Regions from separate parts of the Pseudaeromonas sp. HNCC25DJ180 genome, predicted to be linked through region 1. Evidence: predicted binding sites of a transcription regulator. Region 1 holds the regulator's gene; each other region holds the start of a gene.
The links. The regulator sigma-54, encoded in region 1, starts transcription at its own class of promoters, with help from an activator protein. The targets are predictions, from matches to a motif close to TGGCACNGTTTTNGCTT.

Region 1 (3,232 bases):
ATCAAGATCACCGCCGACAAGGTAGAGGTCATTCGCCATGGCGAGCAGGGGGCCGAGGAGATGATCGCCTACGGCAAGCCCGCCACCTTCTTCCAGGTGCTGGATAATGGCAAGCCAGTCAATGCCAAAGCGGATCAACTAAGCTACAAGCTCAAAGAAAAACTGGTGGTGCTGACGAATAATGCCGAGCTGAAACAAGAAGATAGCCAAGTTAATGGCGACCTCATCCGCTATGACATCGAAAAGCAACAGATGATGGCCGAAAGTGCCAAGAAGGGCTCCCGGGTGAAGACAGTGTTCCTACCCGAGCAGGTGCAGCAGCAGAACAGCAAGGGGGGTAAATAATAGATGAGCCTGCTCAATGCCCAGCACCTGCAAAAAAGCTACAAGAGCCGCAAGGTAGTCAGTGATGTCAGCCTGCAGGTAGAGACAGGCCAGGTCGTGGGTCTACTCGGCCCCAACGGCGCCGGTAAGACCACCTCATTTTACATGATAGTGGGCCTGGTACCCCAGGATGGCGGCAGCGTCACCATAGATGACATGGACATCACGACGCTGCCCATGCATGAACGGGCCCGCAACGGCATCGGCTATCTCCCCCAGGAGGCCTCCATCTTCCGTCGACTGACGGTGGAGGAGAATCTGATGGGCGTACTTGAGGTTGGCCAGAACCTCAGCAAGGCTGAGCGCTTGGATAAGATGGAGTCCCTTCTCGAAGAATTTCACATTACCCATATCCGCAAGAACCTTGGCATGAGTCTCTCCGGTGGCGAGCGACGACGGGTAGAAATCGCCAGAGCCCTGGCTGCCGAGCCCAGATTTATTCTGCTGGATGAACCCTTTGCCGGTGTGGATCCCATCTCGGTCATCGACATCAAACGCATCATTGAGCATTTACGGGATCGCGGGCTTGGGGTATTAATTACCGATCATAATGTACGGGAAACCTTGGATGTCTGTGAGAAAGCCTATATCGTCAGTCATGGTCAACTGATTGCCGAAGGCACTCCCGACGAAGTTTTGCACAATGAACAAGTGAAACAGGTCTACCTGGGCGAAGGATTCACCCTCTAGCAATTGATGCTGAGACTGATTATTCACAAGTACAGCATAAGGACACACCAACGTCGATGAAACCGACTCTACAGTTGCGACTGGGCCAATCGCTGGCCATGACGCCACAACTTCAGCAGGCCATCCGCTTGTTGCAACTCTCCACCCTGGAGCTACAGCAGGAGATCCAGCAAGCGCTGGATGCCAATCCGCTGCTGGAGCAGGAGGAGAGTGACAACCTGGACGCGCCTCAAGTGTCGGAGGAGCATGACGCTGAGCATGACAACGAACACGATGAGAGCCAGATGGACACAGGCGAGGCACTCAATCAGGATAATATGCCCGATGAGCTGCCCATGGATACCACCTGGGATGAGGTCTATACCGCCGGAGCCAATCAACCCAGTGGCCTGCCCTCCAGTGACGATGACTCCATCTATCAGGGGGAGACCACAGAAACCCTGCAGGACTATCTGCTCTGGCAGATGCACCTGACCCCGTTCAGCGAGCTGGACCAGGCCATCGCCCTCTCTATCATAGATGGCATAGATGAGTCCGGCTATCTGACCACAGAGCTGGACGACATACTGCAGGCGGTGCAGGCCGACGATAGAGAAGTCGATCTGGATGAAGTGGAAGCCGTGCTCAAGCGCATCCAGCACTTCGATCCTATCGGGGTCGCGGCCCGCAGCGTGCAGGAGTGTCTACTCATTCAGCTGGGCCAATACGCCCCAACCACACCCTGGCTCGCCGAAGCCAAGGTTATGCTGCAGGAGCACATGGATCTGCTGGGCAGCCGCGACTACCGCAACCTGGCGCGCAAGATGCAACTCAAGGAGGGGGATCTGAAAGAGGCGCTGGATATCATCCTCAACCTGGAACCTCGCCCGGGTAACAGCGTCATCCAGAGTGACTCCCAATATGTCATTCCCGATGTGGCCGTCAGCAAGAAGCACGGTAAATGGATGGTCGAACTCAACCCGGATGCCATGCCCAAGATCCGCATCAACGAAACTTACGCCGCCATGGCCCGCCATGCCCGCAACAGCAGCGACAGCCAGTTTATTCGCTCACACTTGCAGGAGGCCAAGTGGTTCATCAAGAGTCTGGAGAGCCGTAACGAGACCCTGCTCAAAGTAGCCACCTGCATAGTGCAACAGCAACAAGACTTCTTCGAGTATGGTGAAGAGGCGATGAAGCCCATGGTACTGAACGATGTGGCCGAGTCGGTGGAAATGCATGAATCCACCATATCCCGGGTAACCACACAAAAATTCATGCATACCCCCAGAGGAATTTTCGAACTTAAATACTTTTTCTCCAGTCACGTCAATACTGATAATGGAGGGGAGTGCTCATCCACCGCGATCCGGGCCTTGATCAAGAAACTGGTCGCAGCGGAAAATACGGCAAAACCCTTAAGCGATAGCAAGATCGCGGATTTGCTTACAGAACAAGGTATTATGGTAGCCAGACGGACTATCGCGAAATATCGTGAGTCTCTCTCTATACCCCCGTCCAGTCAGCGCAAACGCCTGCTGTAGACCAACAAAAAGGAAGACGTTATGCAAATTAACCTGTCAGGTCATCATATTGAAATCACCGACCCGCTGCGTGACTTCGTAAATAGCAAATTTGCCAAACTGGAGCGTCACTTCGAACAGATCAATAATGTTCAAGTTATTCTGACAGTTGAGAAGCTCAACCAGATCGCCGAAGCCAAACTCAACGTCAATGGCGGTGAGATCTTCGCTAACTCCCAGCATGAAGATATGTACGCCGCTATCGACGCTCTGATCGACAAGCTGGATCGCCAGATCATCAAGCATAAAGAAAAGTTAAACAGCAAATAAGCATGCTAATTCAGGACTTTCTCAGCAGGGACTGCACCCATGGTGCGGTCCCTTGCTCTAGTAAGAAGCGCGCCATCGAGCTCATCAGCGAGCTGGCCGCTCGCCGCCTGGGTCTCGATGAGCAGGATCTTTTCGAGCGCCTGCTGGCCCGCGAGAAGATGGGCAGCACAGGTATAGGCGGTGCCATTGCCATACCTCATGGTCGCATCCCCGACGGTCACCCGCTGACCGCAGTGTTTCTCACCCTGGAACAACCCATCGCCTTTGATGCCATCGACAATCAACCGGTCGATATCCTCTTTGCCCTGTTGGTGCCCGAGAGCGAG
Region 2 (3,232 bases), on a different contig from region 1:
GATGATGTCCCCCACCCGGTGCGCCTTGATATCCGAATAGATGCTGTTGACCTGTCCCTGATTGAAGATCGAGCCTGTCGGCTCCACGTTGACCATATCCTCTTCCGGCATGGTTGGCGCAAAATCGGGATCATTAGGCTTGGGACCATTGGGCAGAGAGGTACAACCCACGACCAGCAAGGGCAACAACAACAAACAGACACGACTAACCATAACCACCTCCTAACCAACCTGACTCAGCTACGCTGTGTCAGGAACGACATCATCTGATCGACCGTACTCAACACCTTCGAGTTCATCTCATAAACCCGTTGGGCCTGGATCAGATTGACTAGCTCTTCCGTTACATTGACGTTGGAGGTTTCCAGCATGCCCTGTTTGATCACGCCCAACCCATCAGCTCCCGCAACCCCTTGCAGTGGCGCACCGCTGGATTGGGTCTCGGCATAAAGGTTTTCACCTATGGGCTGCAAACCGGACGGGTTAACAAAGTCAGTCAGCGTCAATTGGCCGACCACCTGAGATTCGGCTTGATCCTTCAACTTCACCGAAACCTGGCCATCCCCCCCCACGGTCACGCTCTCGGCGTTTTGCGGTATCTGGATCTCGGGTTGGATGGGATAGCCCATGCCGGAGGTGACCAGGGTCCCCTCCGAGTTCAGCGAAAATTGGCCATTACGGCTATAGGTGGTCGTGCCGTCCGGCATCTGTACTTCGAAGAAACCCCGCCCCTGGATCATCACATCCAGCGAGTTGTCCGTGGTCTGCACGTTGCCCTGGGTAAAGTTCTTCTGTGTGGCCACCACCTTGGTTCCCGCCCCCAGCATCAAGCCGGAGGGCAGCGTGGTATCAGCCGAGGAGCGACCGCCGGGCTGGTTGATATTCTGATAGAGCAAATCTTCAAAAATCGCCCGCCCTTTCTTGAAACCTACCGTCGAGGCGTTGGCCAAGTTGTTTGAAGCCACAGAAATATTGGTTTGCTGGGCATCCAGTCCTGTCTTACTAATCCACAATGCGGGAATCATAGCGTCCTCCTACTGGACTCAGCTCAGCCGTAATAGCTGATTCTGTGCTTCATCATTCTTTTCGGCGGTCTGCATCATCTTGACCTGGGTTTCAAACTGGCGCTGCAGACGAATAAGGTTGGTCATCTCATCCACTACGTTCACATTGCTGGACTCAAGTGCCCCACTCATCACGGTGACATCGGCGGCCGCCAGCTCTGATTTACCATCTAGCCGACGGAACAGGCCATCCTGCCCCTTGGTCACACCCTTGAGATCTGGCTTGACCAACTTGATCCGCTGAAACTCCTCTATCGTGTCCGGTGCCGCGCCTTCAGGCCGCCCGACCACAGTGCCATCCTGGTTGATTTCAATCTTTTCCATGGGCAGCGGCAAAATGATGGGCTGTCCCGCATCATCCACGACACTGAGACCCGTGCTGGTTTCCAGCACCCCCAATGCCGAGACGCGCAGGCTCCCCATACGGGTAAACGCCTCCTGACCATTGGCATCCTTGACCGCCAACATACCGTCCCCCTGCACCGCCACGTCCAGATCCCGACCCGTGGTCATCAAACCACCCTGCTCCATTCGTTGGCCTGGACTCTCCGTCATGGCAAACACCCGGGAGGGTAAACCATCGCCGTACACCTGCATGGCCCGCGCCTGCTCCAGGTCGGCCTTGAAGCCAACCGTGTTGGCATTGGCTAAGTTATTACCGCGGATCGCCAGGCTATTCATATTTTCCTTGGCGCCCGACATGGCGATGTACAGCAGATGATCCATGGCTCGCTCCAGTCAAAAGGGTGACTTAATCATCAAGCTTGCAACTATGGTGCCAAGGATTAGAAAGGAAATAGACAGAGGAGAAAACAGAAACGAAACTTAAAAAAAGGGCGGCAATGTTTGCCGCCCGGAGGGAACCACTAATTAACGGATCTGCAGTATGGTCTGCTGCAGTGTGCTGTTCACTTCCAGCGCCCGTGAGTTGGCCTGATAGTTACGCTGCGCAGTGATGAGATCCACTAACTCGGAAGAGAGGTTGGTGTTTGAGGCCTCCAGAGCCGAAGACTGCACACTACCAACCGTACCCACCCCAGCCACTGAGGGAACAGCCTCACCTGAATCTAGGGAGGCCTTCCACGCGGTATCACCGATCTGGGTAAGCCCCTGAGGGTTGGAGAATTTGGCCATAGCCACCATGCCCAGATTAACCGTCGAACCGTTGCTATAAGCGGCGCTGACCACACCATCGGAACCGATATTCACCTTCGTCAATTGTCCGACGGTGGAGCCATCCTGGGCCAGACTGTTGACTTCAAACGGCGAGGCATACTGAGTGATACTGTCATATTTCATGTCAAACACCTGGGTGCCATCCGCCCCATTGGTGATAACACCCGCAGCCCCCAATGTCTCGGTACGCAGGGGATTAGGCGCCGGATTAGTGGCCACTGTAGTATCCAGTACCCCTTGGGAATCAAACACCAAGGTGGCACCCAGCGGCATGGAGGCCGTGGTCAGGGGGGGCGTCGCCGCATAGCCACCAGCAATATCAACCGGCATATCATCCACGTAGGTAAGCTGGCGCCAGGTATTGGGATTAGCCGCAGTGGAGTCCTTCAGGAAGTATTGGCTGACCGTATGGGACTGGCCCAACGAGTCATAGATCACCACAGAGGTAGAGGAGGTATAGGTATCAGACTCGGTTGGATCAAACTTGGCTGGGTCCACTGTCTTGCCATTGGCCGGCAAATTCAGGCTGGCATTGATCTGAGAAGTCATCTGCGGTTTACCCGCCACCGCCGGGATCTGCAAGGGTTGCGTCGAATCCAGGCTCACCGCCTTGGGGGTGCCATCGGAGTTCACCTGATAGACCTGCAGGTAGTTACCCTGCGCCGTGGTCACAAAACCGGCATCATTAACCTGGAAAGCCCCGGCCCGAGTGTAGGAACGATCCAGACTACCCACACTACCCGAGGTGACAAAAAAGCCGTCGCCCTTGATGGCCAAGTCCAAGGCGTTATTGGTGTTCTGCAGCGCGCCTTGATGAAACTGCTGGGTCACCGCCGCCGTGGCCACGCCATTCCCCACTTGGGTTCGGGCATTGGCGAAGACAGAACTCGAGTAGACATCGGCAAATTCTGCTCGGGAGCCTTTAAAACCGGTGGTATTCACGTTAGCAATGTTATTTGCTGTCACATCCAGGTTTTTCTGTGCGGCATTCA
Region 3 (3,232 bases), on a different contig from region 1:
GGCTTGCTGGTGCTCTGGCTCTCCCTCGGTGGCTTCATGGAGCACTTCTTGCTGCATTGGCAGCAGGTACAGGGGTTGATCTGTACCCTCATCAATACTCAGTGCGAAGGGGGTTAAGATGGCTGAGTCGGATGGTCAGGAAAGAACAGAAGCCCCCACAGGCAGGCGACTGCAACAAGCCAAAGAGAAGGGACAGATCGCCCGCTCCAAGGAGATGGGGACGGCCGTGGTGTTGCTGACCGGGGTGATAGGCCTGATGTTGACAGGGCGCTGGCTTGCCGAAACCATGATGGGTGTTTGGCGTAGTAACTTTAGTTTTGAACGTGAGCTAGTCTTTGACCCGGACAACATGCTGACAGCCCTGGAAGCCGATCTTGGCAACCTGATGGGCCCGCTGCTGACCCTGTTCATCTTGATCCTGATCGCCTCGGTTTTGGGGAACGTGCTGATCGGGGGCTTTAACTTCAGTGGTGAGGCGATACTGCCCAAGTTCAACAAGCTCAACCCTATCAGCGGGATCAAGCGGATGTTTGGTGTCCAGTCGCTGATTGAGCTGGTGAAGTCGATTGGCAAGGTGCTGTTCATTGCCATCATGGCCTGGGTGGTTTTCAAGGCCAACTTTGCCCACATCATGGATTTGAGTCAGCGTCAGTTTCCATTTGCCATTGAGGACGCGCTGCAGATCTCCCTGTGGATTGGCTTGTTGCTCTGCTGTGCCCTGTTGCCCATTGTCATGATTGATGTCCCTTTTCAGTTATGGAATCACTCCCGCCAACTGAAGATGACCAAGCAGGAGGTCAAGGACGAGTATAAGGACTCCGAGGGCAAGCCCGAGGTCAAAGGGCGGATGCGGCAGATGCAATTCGAGATGGCTAATCGTCGCATGATGGCCGAGGTGCCCAAGGCCGATGTGGTGGTGACCAACCCAACCCACTACTCGGTGGCGCTGAAATATGACAAAAGTAAACCCGGCGCCGCCCCCGTGGTGGTGGCGAAGGGCGTGGATGAAGTGGCGATGAAGATCCGTGAAATTGCCCGTGAATACCAGGTACCCATGGTGGCATCGCCGCCTCTGACTCGAGCCTTGTATCACACCACCAAACTGGATCATGAAATCCCCGAAGGACTCTTCGTGGCGGTGGCCCAGATCCTGGCTTATGTCTACCAACTGCAAGCCTATCGCAAGGGGCGTGCCGAGGCACCACGCAAGCCGCCTTCGGATCTGCCTATTCCCGATGAGCTGCGCTATTGACGTTTTTTTGGCGCCCAGAGCGTGAGCTGTATAACCATCTGAAAAATAAGTAATTAATTAGTGGCTCGTATTTTGCTAGTCTTTGGTTAGTATTTCTAGTCGAAGCTATGCCATGGAATTGAAAGCTGTTCTTGATTCGCTGGGGCTTAATCGAAGCATGCTGAGCAAGGGGCTAGGTACGCCTCTGCTGGTGCTGGCCTCCCTGGGCATGGTGGTTTTGCCCATGCCGACTTTCCTGCTGGACATACTCTTTACCTTCAACATCGCCCTTGCCCTAGTCGTCTTGCTGGTTTCCGTCTACACCAAGCGTCCTCTGGATTTCGCCGCGTTTCCCACTATCTTGCTGGTGGCCACCCTGCTGCGTCTGGCGCTTAACGTGGCCTCGACCCGGGTGGTGCTGCTGGAGGGGCATAATGGCCCCGGGGCCGCCGGTCATGTGATCGAGGCCTTCGGTAACGTGGTGATCGGCGGCAACTACGCGGTCGGTCTCATCGTCTTTATCATCTTGATGATCATCAACTTTGTCGTGGTCACCAAGGGGGCTGGCCGTATCGCCGAGGTGAGTGCCCGTTTTACCCTGGATGCCATGCCAGGGAAGCAGATGGCCATAGATGCCGACTTGAATGCCGGTCTCATCAATCAGGATGATGCCAAGCGGCGGCGCCAGGAGGTGACAGGGGAGGCCGACTTCTACGGCTCCATGGATGGTGCCTCCAAGTTTGTGAAAGGGGATGCCGTAGCCGCTATCCTCATCATGTTTATCAACATCATTGGTGGCCTGATTGTCGGCATGGTCCAGCATGGGTTGGGTTTTGCCGAGGCCACCACCATCTATACCCTGCTGACCATAGGCGATGGCCTGGTGGCCCAGATCCCCTCCCTGCTGCTCTCCATCGCCGCTGCTATCATAGTCACCCGGCAAAATAGCGAGCAGGACATGGGCAACGTCATGCTCTCCCAGATGTTCGCGGATCCCAAGGCGCTGAGTATTGCTTCCGGTATTTTGGTGGTGATGGGGCTGGTGCCGGGTATGCCCCATTTCGCCTTCCTGTTGCTGGGGAGTGCCTCGGGGGGGGTCACCTGGTGGGTTTATAAGCGTAACAAGGCCAATCAGTTAGCCGCAGCCAACCGTGCCTTGGCTCCGGTGGAGAGTGCGGGTGTGCCCGAGCACAAGGATCTAAGTTGGGATGATGTGAGTCCAGTGGATGTGATTGGACTGGAGGTGGGTTATCGGCTTATTCCCATGGTTGATCGCAGCCAGGGGGGTGAGTTGCTCAATCGTATCAAGGGGGTGCGCAAGAAGCTCTCCCAGGAGCTGGGCTTCCTCATTCCACCCGTGCATATCCGTGACAACCTGGATCTGCCGCCCAATCAGTATCGCATTACCCTGATGGGGGTGAATACCGGTGAGGCGGATGTTTATCACGACCGGGAGATGGCTATTAATCCTGGCCAGGTATTTGGTGCGTTGCAGGGGATCGAGACCCGGGATCCGGCCTTTGGTTTGGATGCCATCTGGATCAACCGGGACCAGGTCGATCAGGCCCATAGCCTGGGCTATACGGTGGTGGATGCCTCCACCGTGATTGCCACCCATATGAGCCAGTTGTTGACCAATCACGCGGCACAACTCTTGGGTCATGAAGAGGTGCAAAACCTGCTGGATATGGTGGGGCGCAGTCAGCCCAAGCTGGTGGAGGGGCTGATCCCGGGCGTCATGCCGCTGGGGACTCTGGTCAAGGTATTGCAGAACCTGCTGATCGAGGGAGTGCCCATTCGGGATATGCGTACCATACTGCAGACACTGGTGGAGTATGCGTCTCGTAGCCAGGATCCCGAAGTATTGACCGCTGCCTGCCGGATTGCCCTGCGTCGCCTGATAGTACAGGAGATAGTGGGAGGGGAGTCGACCATTCCGGTCATCACTCTGGCTCCTGAGCTGGAACGTATATTGCATCAGTCCCTGCAGGCGGGAGGCCC

Region 2: the regulator sigma-54 is predicted to act here: its motif matches at 1,829-1,845, upstream of ACZYTD_RS06285 (flagellar basal body rod protein FlgF).
Region 3: the regulator sigma-54 is predicted to act here: its motif matches at 1,314-1,330, upstream of flhA (flagellar biosynthesis protein FlhA).

The regions. Positions count from the first base shown of each region.
Region 1 is NZ_JBVAYF010000001.1:251,824-255,055, forward strand. It holds gene lptA (lipopolysaccharide transport periplasmic protein LptA) at 1-345, shown strand, start outside; gene lptB (LPS export ABC transporter ATP-binding protein) at 349-1,074, shown strand; gene ACZYTD_RS01190 (RNA polymerase factor sigma-54) at 1,131-2,597, shown strand; gene hpf (ribosome hibernation promoting factor) at 2,619-2,906, shown strand; gene ptsN (PTS IIA-like nitrogen regulatory protein PtsN) at 2,909-3,232, shown strand, end outside.
Region 2 is NZ_JBVAYF010000005.1:155,447-158,678, forward strand. It holds gene flgH (flagellar basal body L-ring protein FlgH) at 1-213, opposite strand, end outside; gene flgG (flagellar basal-body rod protein FlgG) at 237-1,025, opposite strand; gene ACZYTD_RS06285 (flagellar basal body rod protein FlgF) at 1,044-1,790, opposite strand; gene flgE (flagellar hook protein FlgE) at 1,935-3,232, opposite strand, start outside.
Region 3 is NZ_JBVAYF010000005.1:111,253-114,484, reverse strand. It holds gene fliR (flagellar biosynthetic protein FliR) at 1-117, shown strand, start outside; gene flhB (flagellar biosynthesis protein FlhB) at 119-1,252, shown strand; gene flhA (flagellar biosynthesis protein FlhA) at 1,365-3,232, shown strand, end outside.